Regions from separate parts of the Sporolactobacillus caesalpiniae genome, predicted to be linked through region 1. Evidence: riboswitches for the same ligand, from Rfam matches in the RefSeq annotation. Region 1 holds a riboswitch; the other holds the start of a gene.
What was found. A riboswitch is a leader RNA that binds a small molecule or an ion and turns the genes downstream of it on or off. The one in region 1 is predicted to bind S-adenosylmethionine.
Positions count from the first base shown of each region.

Region 2: another riboswitch for S-adenosylmethionine. It lies ahead of ABWW58_RS08220 (methionine biosynthesis PLP-dependent protein); the one in region 1 lies ahead of ABWW58_RS10055 (ABC transporter substrate-binding protein).

Region 1 is NZ_JBEVCB010000004.1:332,612-339,769, reverse strand. It holds gene ABWW58_RS10070 (ABC transporter permease) at 1-402, opposite strand, end outside; gene ABWW58_RS10065 (ATP-binding cassette domain-containing protein) at 399-1,325, opposite strand; gene ABWW58_RS10060 (ABC transporter ATP-binding protein) at 1,325-2,308, opposite strand; gene ABWW58_RS10055 (ABC transporter substrate-binding protein) at 2,335-3,954, opposite strand; SAM riboswitch class I at 4,072-4,172, opposite strand; gene ABWW58_RS10050 (Crp/Fnr family transcriptional regulator) at 4,702-5,367, opposite strand; gene larA (nickel-dependent lactate racemase) at 5,681-6,955, shown strand; gene larB (nickel pincer cofactor biosynthesis protein LarB) at 6,989-7,158, shown strand, end outside.
Region 2 is NZ_JBEVCB010000003.1:467,182-474,339, reverse strand. It holds gene metC (cystathionine beta-lyase) at 1-373, opposite strand, end outside; gene ABWW58_RS08220 (methionine biosynthesis PLP-dependent protein) at 366-1,487, opposite strand; SAM riboswitch class I at 1,769-1,881, opposite strand; gene ABWW58_RS08215 (hypothetical protein) at 1,943-2,173, opposite strand; gene msrA (peptide-methionine (S)-S-oxide reductase MsrA) at 2,266-2,793, opposite strand; gene ABWW58_RS08205 (sensor histidine kinase) at 2,777-4,099, opposite strand; gene ABWW58_RS08200 (response regulator transcription factor) at 4,107-4,778, opposite strand; gene ABWW58_RS08195 (ABC transporter permease) at 4,857-6,020, opposite strand; gene ABWW58_RS08190 (ABC transporter ATP-binding protein) at 6,020-6,706, opposite strand; gene ABWW58_RS08185 (efflux RND transporter periplasmic adaptor subunit) at 6,703-7,158, opposite strand, start outside.

The DNA of each region.
Region 1 (7,158 bases):
TGCTGTGACAATAGTGTAGTCTTTCCGTGAATATTGATGTGTTGCGCTGTAAATGGCAATAGGAATCGAGAGCGCAATACTAATGAAAAGAGCACTGCCCATGATCAGCAGTGTGGGTCCGACATGGCTGGCGATTAAATCCGATACAGGCTGAAAACTTTTATAGGAATAGCCGAAATTTCCATGGAGCACTTGATTGAGCCACACGAAATATTGGACATAGAAAGGCTTGTTTAATCCGTATTCAATTGCCTTCGCATTCACAGCGGCTTGAGAGATCTTAGGCCCATGGATCATTTCCAGTGGATTACCCGCATAGCTCATGAACAGGAAGTCAATGACTGTAATACCCATGAGAATCGGAAGAGCAAATAGAATTTTTTTTATGACATATTTTCTCATAGTCCTTTTCCCTTCAGAATGGAGGATTTCACATAATGACTCGTGTGCCGATCAATAAGCTTGAGTGGTGAATCATCATCTGCGTTCCAAAGCCCATGAGCGTTTGCTTCCGATTTCATCGATTTAACGAGAGGACTCGCGATTGGAATCGCATCTTTTAAGACTTTGGTATAGGGATGAACAGGATGACTGAACAGTTCGGCGGATTCAGCAATTTCAAGAATTCGCCCTTTATTCATCACGGCAATCCGATCACTTACGTAGCTAACGGCACTGAGCCCGTGACCAATAAAAAGCATTGATAGATTTAGTTCGTCTCTTATATCTTTAAGTAAATTTAAAATCTGGGCTTGAATGGAAACATCAAGCGCTGAAACGGGTTCATCACAGATTAAGAGCTCCGGTTTAAGCGATAGAGTGCGAGCGATGCCGATTCTCTGCCGCTGCCCTCCCGAAAATTCGTGCGGGTATTTATCTTTTGAATTTCTGGAAAGACCGACAAGGTTAAGTAGATGGTCAATATATGCATCGACTTCATGCTTTGGAACGATATGGTTCACCAAGATAGGTTTTGCTAGAATAGTAAAGACATTTTTCCTCGGATTTAAAGAAGAGTAAGCATCTTGAAAAATCATCTGTATCTTCACTCGGTTCGCTTTCTTTTCTTTAGGCGTGAACGTCGTCGTATCTTTGCCGTAAAACTGGATAATCCCTGATGTAGGCTTTTCCAATCCGACAATTTGCTTGCCTACGGTTGTCTTTCCGCTGCCTGACTCGCCGACAAGTCCCAATATTTCTCCTTTATTGATCTCGAAGGATACATCGCACGCGGCATGGACAACAGCTTTCGTAAAAAATGAGGCGGACTGAACCTTATAGATTTTATTGAGTTTAATGATTTTCAATACACTATCGTTACCCATCATTGTTCTCCATTCAGCAATTCTTCCGCATAGTGGCAACGTACATACGATCCCTGTATTTTTCTAAATGGTTGGACATTTTGCACACATGCCGGTCGTCTGAACGAACATCGATCAGCAAAACGACATCCTTTTATCTGGTAATATGTTTCTGGTACAACACCTTTTATTGGTTCAATTATCTTTGATTTTGAAAGCGCGACATCAGGAATCGACTGAAGAAGCGCTTTTGTATAGGGATGTTTCGGGTACAGGAAAATGTCGTTCACTTTTGCTTCTTCAATGATTTGTCCTGCGTACATCACTGCCACTCGATCCGCCATCTGGGCCACGACGCCCATATCATGAGTAATTAAGATCAGAGCCATATTTCTTTTTCTTTTTAATTGATCGAGAAGATTCATGATTCCAGCTTGAATGGTAACATCCAATGCCGTTGTCGGTTCGTCGGCGATCAGAACCTTAGGATTGCACGCCAGTGCGATGGCTATAAGCACGCGTTGCCTTTGTCCCCCAGACAATTCGTGAGGATACTTTTTTAAGATCAATCCATAATCAGAAAGACCTACTTGGTTCAGTAGGTCAATCACTCGTTCTTTTTTCTCTCTGCCGGAACATTTAAGATGGGCATCAATGATTTCTTCTATTTGGGTTCGGATAGTGAATACAGGATTGAGACTTGTCAACGCATCTTGAAAAATCATGCTGATCTGATTTCCACGGATCTTATCCAGCTTGTGATCCGTGAGACGCTGTAATTCCTGATTCTCAAATTTGATTGATCCGGAAGTAACCTTGCCGTTGTTTTTTAATAATCCTAAAACAGAAAGCATGGTGATACTTTTACCGGACCCTGATTCGCCGACCAGACACAACGTCTCGCCCTTATCTACATGCAAACTGACATCGTGAACAAGAGTCCGCTCTTCGGAATGAACGGTATAGGTGGTTTCCAGATGTTTGATTTCAAGCAAATGATCCATTGAAACTCATTCCTTTATTTACAAGCTTATTTTTTCCATTCCCATTTTTCAATCGTGTTGAAGGAACCGTAGATATGCGGTTGAGCATTTTTGAGATCCTTATTATAAGCGCCTAGCGAACGTAAAATATATGCTGAGTAAACAGGAACATCTTTTTGAACGATTTTATTAATGTTGCTGTACAGCGTTTTTGTTTCTTCTGTATTCTTCGCCGATTGAATCTTAGAAAGATTTGCTGCTAGTTGACTATTTTTATACTGCGGCCAGTCTCCATCACTGTTGACGATCCAATCAACATCCGGGTAAGGATCGATTGGGGATAGCGTATATTGAACGGCGAACAAATCGAATTGATGCTTTGAAGCTTTGGTCAGAAGGTTGGACAGATCTTGAGTCTGTACATTCACTTTTATACCAATTGTCTTCAGATTTGCTGCGATAATATCGGCTGCTTGGACAAAGGTGCTGTCACCAGAATTGACGAGAAAAGTCAATTCCTTCGATTTGTCCCAATGCGCTTCTTCAACGAGTTTTTTTGCCTTTTTCAAATTGAATGCGGCCGGTTTGATCGATGAGTCAAAATACGGGCTGTATGACGAAAGGAATCCATCAACGATCTCACCATTTCCATGCAGCAAACTCTTCACTATTTCTTCACGATTGGACGCCAGTTGAATTGCCCGTCTAATACGAACATCGGAAATCGTTTTAGTATTTATTGAAACGAGCTGATTGGTGAGCGGCTGCTCCAGTACTGTTTTTACGTTGCCTAATTTTTGAACGTTTTTATAATCTTCTTGTGGGAATACACCTAATGTTTGTTGCACAAAATCAATTTCACCGGATTTAAGTCCAGAGTACAACTGGCTTGATGGCACAATTTTTATGTTCAGATTTTTGATTTTCGGAGCGCCTCTCCAGTAGTCTTCATTTGCAGTATAGGAGATGTAATGATTGGAATCATATTTTGTTAGCCTGTAGGGACCACTGACGACAGTTGGTTTATTGAACCAGCTGTATTTGCCCAATTGATCAGGGCTGACATCTTGTAATACATGCTTTGGAATGGTAAATAGATAGCGCCCAATTGTATTGTCAAAGGTTGCGATCGACAGTGGGGCTTTTGTAACGAATACTACTGTTTTGCTGTCTATCTTTTTCACGCCGGCAATGCTTTTTGCTCCATCCGGAGAGTTTCCGCTATCGTTAAATCCTTTTAGCACGGCATAACCGCCTATATTTACATTTCCAACCTTAGGATTGGTTAATCTCAGCACCGAGAAGATCACGTCATCTGCCGTAATTGCTTTGCCGTCCGACCATTTTGCTTTTTTATTAATTTTGACGGTAAAGGTCCGATTGTCTTTTGTTGTCACGCTGTCCGCTAACTGACCGACAACATTCAGTTTGCTGTCAAGCTCAATTAATGGCAGAAAATTGAGCCCGATGGCATATTTCCCTAGTTCAGTTAGATCCACGAGCAACGGATTGATCGTGGACAAGGAATCCGTTGCACCGATTGTGACTGTGTTTTTATTGACTTTAGTACTGCTGCTTTTTTTGTCGGACGCACTTCCGCATCCCGAAAGCGTCAAAATAATTAATAGAAAAGATAAAGCTAGAATCATTCCTTTTTTTAAATTCATGGATACTCCCCCTCGTCTCTGTAATGAAATAAACGAACTAGCCTAGGCGTTCAATTTTTAACGTATAGAAACAGCCGCTTTTCACAGAATCAGAAAAGCAGCTGTTTTCGCTGTCTCTTCTTATCTGCCAGAATTTAATCTGCAGGAATTGACACCATGCACAGTGTGCTGGTTGTCGGGTTTCATTGGGCCAGTCCCTCCACCACTCTTGATAAGACCTTTAGTGTTCAATTTTAATAAAGGTGATGTAAAACGTTCTTACAACACATTCCCAGACGCGTTCCGGGAGTTCGTTACGATGATCATTAGATATAATTCATACTAATCCTATGTCAATTAAATTTTATCGAATTACTTGGTTTAAAAAGTGTAAGTGACATAAAATTGTAATATTTTCTTTGTTTGAGTATTCAATTGGTGAGTACGGAACAACCTGAACTGAATAAGTTGAGGCGTTTTTTTGGTAAGTGAATTAGGAAGGGATCGGAAATCGAGTTGTTTCAAGGGCAAGAAAGCGGGTGTCCCCAAAGTCCGTTTTTGACTTTGAGACACCATACATAAATTATGAATCAAGAGCACAGGTGTGAGACTCATACACGGGATCAGCGAATCAAGGGAGACCCCGCAGTTCATGGGTATTAAGCGAGGAGATTTCCGGGTCGGCCGTGGAAAGCGAGCAACCGGAGCGCAGTATAAGAGTTGTTATACAGACAGCCTCTGTTCCATATAGGATGTGTATCGTTCATTTTAGTTAGCAATGTGATCCAAAAGATAACTTATATCTGTGATGATCAGTTTTCGATTCTTGACCATCAGCGCGCCGTCACGTTTTAACTCACCAAGCATTCGATTGACGCTGCTGCGCGCACTGATACCGCAGAAGCCGGCGATGTCATCATTTGTTAACATGAAATCAATCAAAATCCCCTCACGCACTTTGCGCCCGAATAAATCAATCAGACTGTAAATAAAGGCGCAAACCGCGCCTTTTTTTCCATTCATGATCATTCGCTGGGAACGGAAAATATTCTCCGATAATTTCTTACGATAATAGCTTTTGATATAGTTCTGCAGCTCCGGTGTCGCATTGACATATTTCCAAAAGGTGACGCGATCCACTTGATAGAAAGTCGCTTCGTTGGATTCCACACGTACATTGAATGGCTGTTCCGTAAACTTGGAAACCTCATCTCGAAGCAACGAGATAACATCCGGTTTTACGATATAAGAGAGATTAAATTCGCGTCCATCTTGAAGAATAATGCTGTTTTTTATAATGCCCTTCTTGAGAACATACGTATACCGTTCTTCAAGGCCGTGATAAGTCAGATAGGTGTGTCTACTTTTGTTAATTGTCGGTACATTGTGTGCGTCCAGAAAATTAATTAAATATTCGATTTCACTTAATACCATGGATTTTTCCTTCCCATCACAATCATTCAAGTTGAAAAACAGAGATACAATTGTTACATTTAACTCTATTTTAACGGTTTTTCACCTAATGTTTGTCACAAATAAAGTGAACATTTGTTAACTTTTTTTGATGATTGCATACGGAACGGACAGCCTTTTTGTTTTGATTTATAACAGATGGTGCACGTAGAAAAGGTTGTGTGACCTGGTGATGCGCATGTCACGTGTCACTTTTTCTCATACTAAGGATCACGAATCTTTGATACTTGCTTCTTTGTAACGCAAAAAGATCTGAAAAGAGGGCTGTTATTTTATGGTTAGCATTGAACTTCCTTATGACAAAACAACAATCGAGGCTAATCTGCCCGATCACAATTATGCAGGCAAATTAGTATCCCAAGCAGCAACTTACCACACAGATCGATCGGAAAACGAGATCGTCGAGGATTCGCTTAATCATCCAATTGGATCTGCGTCTTTGGAAGAACTGGCCAAAGGCAAGAAAAATATCGTGATTATCAGCTCGGATCACACGCGTCCGGTTCCGTCGCACATTATTACACCGATCCTTTTGCGACGGTTACGTGAAGCGTCTCCAGATGCGCGCATCCGTATTCTTGTTGCGACTGGCTTCCACCGTCCGTCCACTCGCGCTGAACTTGTTAACAAATATGGACAAAAAATTGTCGATGAAGAAGAAATCGTGATGCATATCTCGACCGATGACGCGGCGATGGTTAAAATCGGCCAGTTGCCGTCCGGAGGTGACTGCATCATCAATCGAATCGCCGCCGAAGCCGATTTGCTGCTTTCGGAAGGATTTATTGAATCGCATTTTTTCGCCGGATTTTCCGGAGGACGCAAATCCGTGCTTCCAGGTGTTGCTTCCTACAAAACGATTATGGCCAATCACTCCGGTCCGTTTATTGATTCAGACAAGGCGCGTACCGGAAATCTGAATCACAATCCGATTCACAAGGACATGGTCTACGCGGCACGCACAGCAAATTTAGCATTTATCGTGAACGTTGTTCTTGATGAAGATAAAAAAATTATCGGGTCATTCGCTGGAGATATGGAAGAGGCACATCGAGAGGGCTGCAAATTTCTTCGCGAATTGTCCAGTGTAACGAAAATTGACTGTGACATCGCTATTTCTACGAATGGCGGCTATCCTCTGGATCAGAACATCTATCAGGCAGTAAAAGGGATGACCGCGGCAGAGGCGACAAACAAAGAAGGCGGCACGATTATCATGGTTGCCGGCTGCCGAGACGGACATGGCGGTGAAGGCTTCTATCATAATCTCGCGGATGTTTCCGATCCGAAGGAATTCTTGGATCGCGCCATCAATACACCGAAACTGAAAACGATTCCGGATCAATGGACGGCTCAGATTCTGGCACGGATTCTTGTCCATCATCATGTAATTATGGTTTCTGATTTGGTCGATCCCGGACTGATTACCGGCATGCACATGGATCTCGCCACTTCTCTTGATCAGGCACTTGAAATGGCCTACGCGCGCGAAGGCAAGGACGCTAAGATAACCGTCGTTCCTGATGGACTGGGTGTCATTGTCCAATAAGGGTTTCGGTAAAAGAGGAGAGGTGGACAGAAAATGGAAAAGGACGAACTGCATGCGCTGTTTCAAGATATTGCTGAACCTAGTCAAGCCGCGACACGTGGAAAAGACAGCGGTTTTGCGGATCTCGGTTTTGCGAAGGTTGACCTGACGCGCAAGCAGCGCAATGGCTATCCGGAAGTGATTTACGGCGAAGGGAAAACGAC
Region 2 (7,158 bases), on a different contig from region 1:
TGTCGACAAAGGTGTGCTCGATACCGAAACGGCCGAGTACTTGAGTCAAGATGCGGAACGTGCCGCCGTAAACATTTTTCGGAACAACAGCGTGGTCGCCTGCTGATAAGAGTAAAAAGGCTGTGGAAATTGCCGCCATACCCGAAGCAAACGCAAATCCGCGCACGCCTCCTTCCAACGACGCAATCGCATCCTCAAGCGCATCTCGTGTCGGATTGCCGGAACGTGTATAGTCATATTTTCCGTAATGGTCGAAATCCTTCTGATGAAAAGTCGATGATAAATAAACCGGTACATTGGCTGCTCCCGTTTGCGGATCAACAGCCACCGTTTCTTTAATTAGCTTTGTAGAAAAATGAAACGATTCACTCATGTGCGCCTACTCCTATCTTTAGCGTTTGAAATGCTTGATTTAAGTCACTGATTAAGTCATCCGAATGTTCAATACCGCTCGAAAGTCGGAGCAGCGAATTGGACAGACCGTACTTCAAACGCAGTTGTTCCGGAATATCCGCATGTGTCTGCGTTGCCGGATACGTTATCAGACTTTCTACACCGCCAAGACTTTCCGCAAACGTGATCAGCCGCAATGCCTTAAGAAAGGGCTCGACATAGTCCTGCTTGGTTAATTCAAAGCTGACCATTCCGCCTTTTCCCGGATAGAGTACCTTGGTCACAAGTGGCTGTTCCTTGAGGTATGCGACAATCTTACGCGCGTTTTCCTGGTGTTGGCGGATACGCAGAGCAAGCGTTTTTAACCCACGAATAACCAGCCATGAATCAAACGGATCAAGGACTCCGCCGCATGAATTATGATAGAGTCGCAGTTTCTCTGTCACTTTTATCTGATTAGAGATCACAAGTCCCGCGAGCACATCATTATGACCGCTCAGATATTTCGTCGCACTGTGAACAACGATATCAGCGCCCTGTTCAATCGGCCGCTGCAAAATCGGTGTGTAAAACGTATTGTCGACAATAAGCAGCAGATCATTTTTCTTCGTAATCTTTGCGATTTCCGAAAGATCGACTTCACGCATCAGCGGATTGGTTGGTGTTTCAATGAAGATCGCCTTTGTCTCCGGACAGACGAGATCTGTCAATTCATCAAGGCTTTCTCCATCCCAATAGGAGAAAGAAAGATGATACTGCTTGCTGAGAATGTCAAAAAAACGAAAGGTTCCGCCGTATAGATCCCTTGAAGCAATGATATGATCACCCGTACTGAATAATGAGAAAATGAGTTGAATCGCACTCATTCCGGAGCTGCAGGCAAAGCCTTCCTGACCGCCTTCAACATCTGCGATTGCTTTTTCAAGAATCGAACGCGTCGGATTTCCCGTCCGAATGTAGTCATAGCCTTTTGAAATACCAATACCTTCATGCCTGTAAGCAGTAGATAGATAGATTGGCGCGTTAACCGCACCGAGCTCGTCAAAACCATTTCCAATCTGCGTTAACTTTGTTTCTGTCTTGTATGAAGTCATATAATCTTCCCCCTTCACTGATACTGATCGCCATGTATGATGGATATGCCATGCGGGCAATGAAAAAATGGTAACAAAAACTTTGTTTCGCCTAGATCTTGTCACAGACAAAAACGCCGTCGTGATAGTAACGAATGACCTAGTGAGGCTCGCCAAAGGACGAACATTCGCTTATTGCCGGATCACTCGCAGTAGAATTCACGTGAAAATTCTTACTTTATTATTTACGCAAAATGAAAAGCCTTCTTCGGGTAAGAAGAAGGCTTGATATACCGGGCTTCTTCTTATCCCCCAGACTGCACGCAGTCTGCTGGAATTAGCACCTTGTCGCATGATTTCTGCGACGGTTGCTGAAGCGTCATTGGGCCAGTCCCTCGGCTTCTCTTGATAAGAATCAAAATAATCTTGTTCAGTTGTTGATTAGTTTACACTAGAGTCCGTCTTTTTTCAAGGATTTATTCAGTTTGAAAAAGTTCGTCCACTCGTTTATTCAGCACATGCGCTAGGCGAAATGCAAGCTTCAAAGTCGGATCATATTTGTTATTTTGCTGTCTCTCACTGAGCGACAAGTTCAGATACTCAATCAGGTATGTTGCAGAAAAAAAGACCGAGCCGAACCACATGCGCCTTCTCCTTTTCGCGATATATCCAATGATTCCTGTGCATAAATCAGCATTTACATTCATCTAATCACCTTTTCACACATTTTTTTGGAATCCAAGCCAACAAAAAAAACTTCCACAATAGCATGGAAGCGTTCTTCTAGTCGAATTTTATTTTATTCCCATTTTTCGCTTATGAAAGCATCACGTCCAGATTCCTTCCGTTCAGCCTTGTAACGGTCAGGGTGCTTTTGGTAGAATTTCTGGTGCTCTTCTTCGGCAGGATAAAACGGAGCCTCAGGCAAAATCCGAGTGACGATTGGTTTGAGAAAGCGTCCGCTCGCAGCTAACTCTGCTTTAGACCGCTCCGCCGCCCTCTTTTGCACTTCATCATAGTAGAAAATCGCCGTCCGATAGTTGTCGCCGCGGTCAAAGAACTGGCCGCCGTCATCGGTCGGATCGACCTGGGTCCAGTACAATTCGAGAAGCTTTTCATAGGGAAACAATTCAGGATTGAAGAGAATTTGAATGGCTTCCATGTGGCCGGTCTTCCCAGTTTTCACTTGCTCATAGGACGGATTTTCAAGATTCCCGCCTGTATAACCCGAGACAACCTTCTCAATGCCCGGCAACGTGTCGAACGGCTTCACCATACACCAAAAACATCCTCCGGCAAAAGTCGCTGTTTCAAGTATTTGAGTCATCTGTCTTGTCTCCTTCGTGGACTTCTTTTTGGTCTTCCGGTTCATTTTTCAGCAGGGGCAGCCGTACGATAAATGTTGTCCCCTCGTCAACAGCGCTTGTTGCTTCAATTTTCCCGCGATGCTTTTGAACAATCCATTCGGCGATCGAAAGCCCTAGCCCTGTTCCTTTTTGACCGCTGCGCGCACTGTCTACCTGATAGAATCGATCAAAAATATGCAGGAGATCTTCGTCCGAAATGCCACATCCGCTGTCGGATACACTAAGCCGTGCATATTTGTTTTCCCGCGAACAATCCACTGTGATTGCTCCACCTTTTGGCGTAAATTTCATCGCATTGTCCAAAAGGATGACGAGCAATTGATGCACACGCTGTTCATCACCATTAATGTAAATGGGATCGTCCGCTCCGTCAAGCGTGAAGGATTTCTCTTCGAACTCGGCCATTTCCGCGAATGGCTCGGTTACTTTTTTCAATATCGCACTCAAGTCAAGCGGCGCAAGGTTTATCTCAAGCCGATTCGAATCGGAGCGCGCCAAGGTCAGCAAATTTCCGACAAGCTTGGACAGCCTTCGTGTCTCGTCAAGCATGACTGCGATATCCTCACCAACCTCCTGAACCTTTTGTCTCGGTTGCCGAAGCAGGCCTTCAATTTTCAATTGAATAATCGAAAGCGGTGTACGTAACTCGTGTGAAGCATCTGCGACGAAGCGGTTTTGCCGATCCCACGCCTTCTCAATCGGCCGAAGCGCGCGCCGGGCAAGAAAATAACCGACGACAATTGAAACCAGCGCGCCGATGATGAGACCGTAAAGAATGATCGAACGCAATGTGTTGAGCAGATTTTTCTCCGGAGTCACATCAACGCCAAAAATAATCTTCACTGTTTTACCATTTAATAACTTGCCTTTTTGAGCATGTAGATGATAATAGGTTTTGCCAACTTTTTTTTCAACGGTACTGCCCGCAGTTACTTTTAAAAAAGGCTTAAAAAAATTTTTGGCGTCTTCGGTGCCCGGATAAGCATCCATACTTGATTCAATTTGCTCATCGCTACTGTTTGTAAGAACCCAGCTCAACCGTGGATTGGTACGCAGGCGCTGCTGATCTACCGCGTCTTGCCCCCGCATCGGGCTGCGAAGAGGCATTTTACCCGAAGCTGCATCCTTTAGCATCTTGTTACTATCACGAAAGGTCACACTTTGTTCATAGAAATAAATCGTTCCACTTAAGATACTAAGCAGCAGAATCAGTAATGCGGCATTCAAAATTGTTAATTTTATAAGTGTCTTCCGAAAAAGAGTCATGGCGCACTCACTTATCCGTCAGCATATAACCAATACCGCGGACGGTCTGGATATCGGCGTCATATGCATATTTTTTCAATTTTTTCCGTAATTGGTGGATATACACTTCGACGATGCCCACCGTTGTGTCGGAATCAAAGCCCCAGATGCGGTCGAATATCTGCTCACGTGTGAGTATTTGATCCTCGTTCTGCACCAAGTATTCCAGTAAATCGTATTGTTTCGTTGTAAACGCAAGAGCGTCTCCATCCACCTTGATCTGTTTTCGCTTATTGTCAATTTCAATGCCTTTATAGCACAAGGTGTGATCGAGCGACATTGGCGAACTGCGACGCAGAATTGCGGCAACCCTTGCTTTCAGTTCCATGTTCTGGAATGGCTTGACCATGTAGTCATCACCGCCCAAATTCAGGCCTTTTACACGGTCATCGACAGTATCACGGGCAGTCAGAAAAATAATGGGTGTCGCGACGCCCTTCGCTCTGATCTGTTCGGTCACTTCGAAGCCGTCCATCCCCGGAAGCATGACATCCAAAACGATCGCGTCATAAATATTCTGCTCCGCTAAATACAATGCTTCGTCGCCGTCCTCTGCCGAATCAACCGTGTACTCCTCTGAAAGCAGTCGGACAATCTCTTTTAGTAAATTTTTATTGTCCTCAACAACCAGCAGCCGCATAAAAAAACACCTCTCATTTATAAATCATTAACTTCATTTTACACATAAAGAGCCGATGATGAAAAGTTGCCGCGGATATTACTCGGTGCGGAGCGCATCGATCGGGTTAAGCTTCGACGCCTTGTAAGCCGGGAAAACGCCAAACACCATACCGACAATTGCGGAGAACAGGAACGCTGCCGCCATGATTGAAAGAGAGTAAACAACAGTTCCCCCAGTGGCAAGCGCGTAAATCTTCGACGCTAGAATGCCAATGCCGACACCGCACAACCCGCCCAACATGCTCAGCACCGCGGCTTCAATTAAGAATTGGAGCATGATGTCGCGTCGCCGCGCGCCGATTGCTTTGCGAATACCGATTTCACGTGTCCGTTCGGTGACGGAAACGAGCATAATATTCATGATCCCGATGCCGCCGACGAGCAGCGAGATTCCTGCTATACCGGCAAGGAGCATTGTCATGGTGCTTGTGACTGAACTCATTGCTTCCATAACATCCTGTTGATTTACAACACTATAGTCATCAGAATCGCTATAGGTTTCACTCATCACCCGCGAAATACCTGCCATAGCCCAAGTTACCGAATTCTGGTTCTCAGCCTGGGCATAAAACTGCGTAATATAGGTCGTTTTCATCAAACGCTGCGCGGTTGAAAACGGAAGAAATGCCGCATCATCACTGCTTTGTCCCATAGAGCCACCTTTGCTGTTCAACACACCGACAACCGTATAACTCTCGCCGTCGACCAGCACCTTCTTATTGATTGGTGACTGATTTTCAAAAAGTGTCGTGGCAAGATCGCTGCCGAGAACGATAACCTTCTGGCGGAATTTTTGATCGAGTGCCGACACAAACCGCCCTTCCTTAACTGTTAATTGACGAATAGATTGATAACTCGATGTTGTCCCGGTCACGCTGACCTGGGATGTTGTGCTGCCATTGCGCACCGTACTTCTCCCGCTCAGCACCGGTGCCACCGATTTCACACCAGTGGTCTGCTTGACCTCTTTCAAATTGTCCATTGTAAAATGTGTATCCGTATTGGTTATGTTAACGGTAATCAGATTGGTTCCAAGACTAGTGACACTGTCGGAAACCGACTTGCTGGAGCCTTGGCCGATGGCGAGCAGAGCAATAACCGATGCTACGCCAATAATGATGCCAAGCATGGTTAAAAAAGAACGCATTTTATTTCCCTGTATATTGCGAATAGCCATTTTCAATGAAGTAAATAGATTCATTAGATATGCTCACCTTCCTGCAGTTTGCCGTCACGGATACTGACTGTCCGTTTCGCCTGGCGCGCGACAGTCAAATCATGAGTGATCAAGACGATCGTGCGTCCGTTATCATTCAGTTTTGTCAGCAGATTCATAATCTCTTTGCTCGTTTTGCTGTCGAGCGCTCCGGTTGGTTCATCAGCAAGCAAAATTTGCGGATCGCCGGCTAGCGCCCGAGCGATGGCAACGCGCTGCTGCTGGCCGCCTGAAAGCTGATTTGGAAGATGCGCGGCCCGTTCTTCCAGCCCGACGCTCCTCAAGCACGCCAAAGCGTATGCTCGTCGTTCTTTCGTTTTGACACCGCGATAGAGCATGGGCAATTCTACATTTTCTACAGCGGTTAATTTACCAAGCAGGTTAAAGTTTTGAAAGATGAACCCGATTTTTCGATTGCGAATTTCTGCCAAGTCTCGATCTTTAAGCAGATCAATGTGGCTTCCGCCTAAAATGTATTTTCCTGCGTCAGGCTTGTCCAAGCAGCCCATCATATTCATGAGTGTGGATTTCCCCGAACCGGAAGGACCGACGATGGAAACAAAGTCACCTTTTTCAATCGAAAGATCAATGTGATCCAGAGCATGAACACTAGTATCGCCTAATTTATAGGTCTTCTCAATCTTGCTCATTGTGATCATGGCTTCGGTCATGGTCGTACGCCTCCTCCATTTCCATTCTGCGTGCGATTGCCTCCTCCGCCAAAACCGCCTTGTGTGCCTCCATTCATGCCGGAGCGCATCATTTGAAATTGGTTTTGACCATTTGACGAAATTGTTGTACTGGATGATTTCGTGATCGCGTTCAACTGAACGGTTTGTCCTTCTTCAAGACCAGACTTGATCTCAATATAATTATCATTATGAATACCGATTGTTACCGTTTTTTGGCTGCCTCTTTCGGTTTCCACATTGCTGAATCTTCTGGTTTCCTGATTATTCGTACTGCCGGAGCCGCTGGACAAATAAACATAATAACCATCACCGCTCTGGTGAACCGCTCCGGATGGAAGATAAAGTGCGCTTGCTTTTTTCTCGAGTACGATGCTTGCCGTTGTCGTCATGCCCGGCTTCAATCCGGTTGACTTCGAGAGATGTATCGTAAC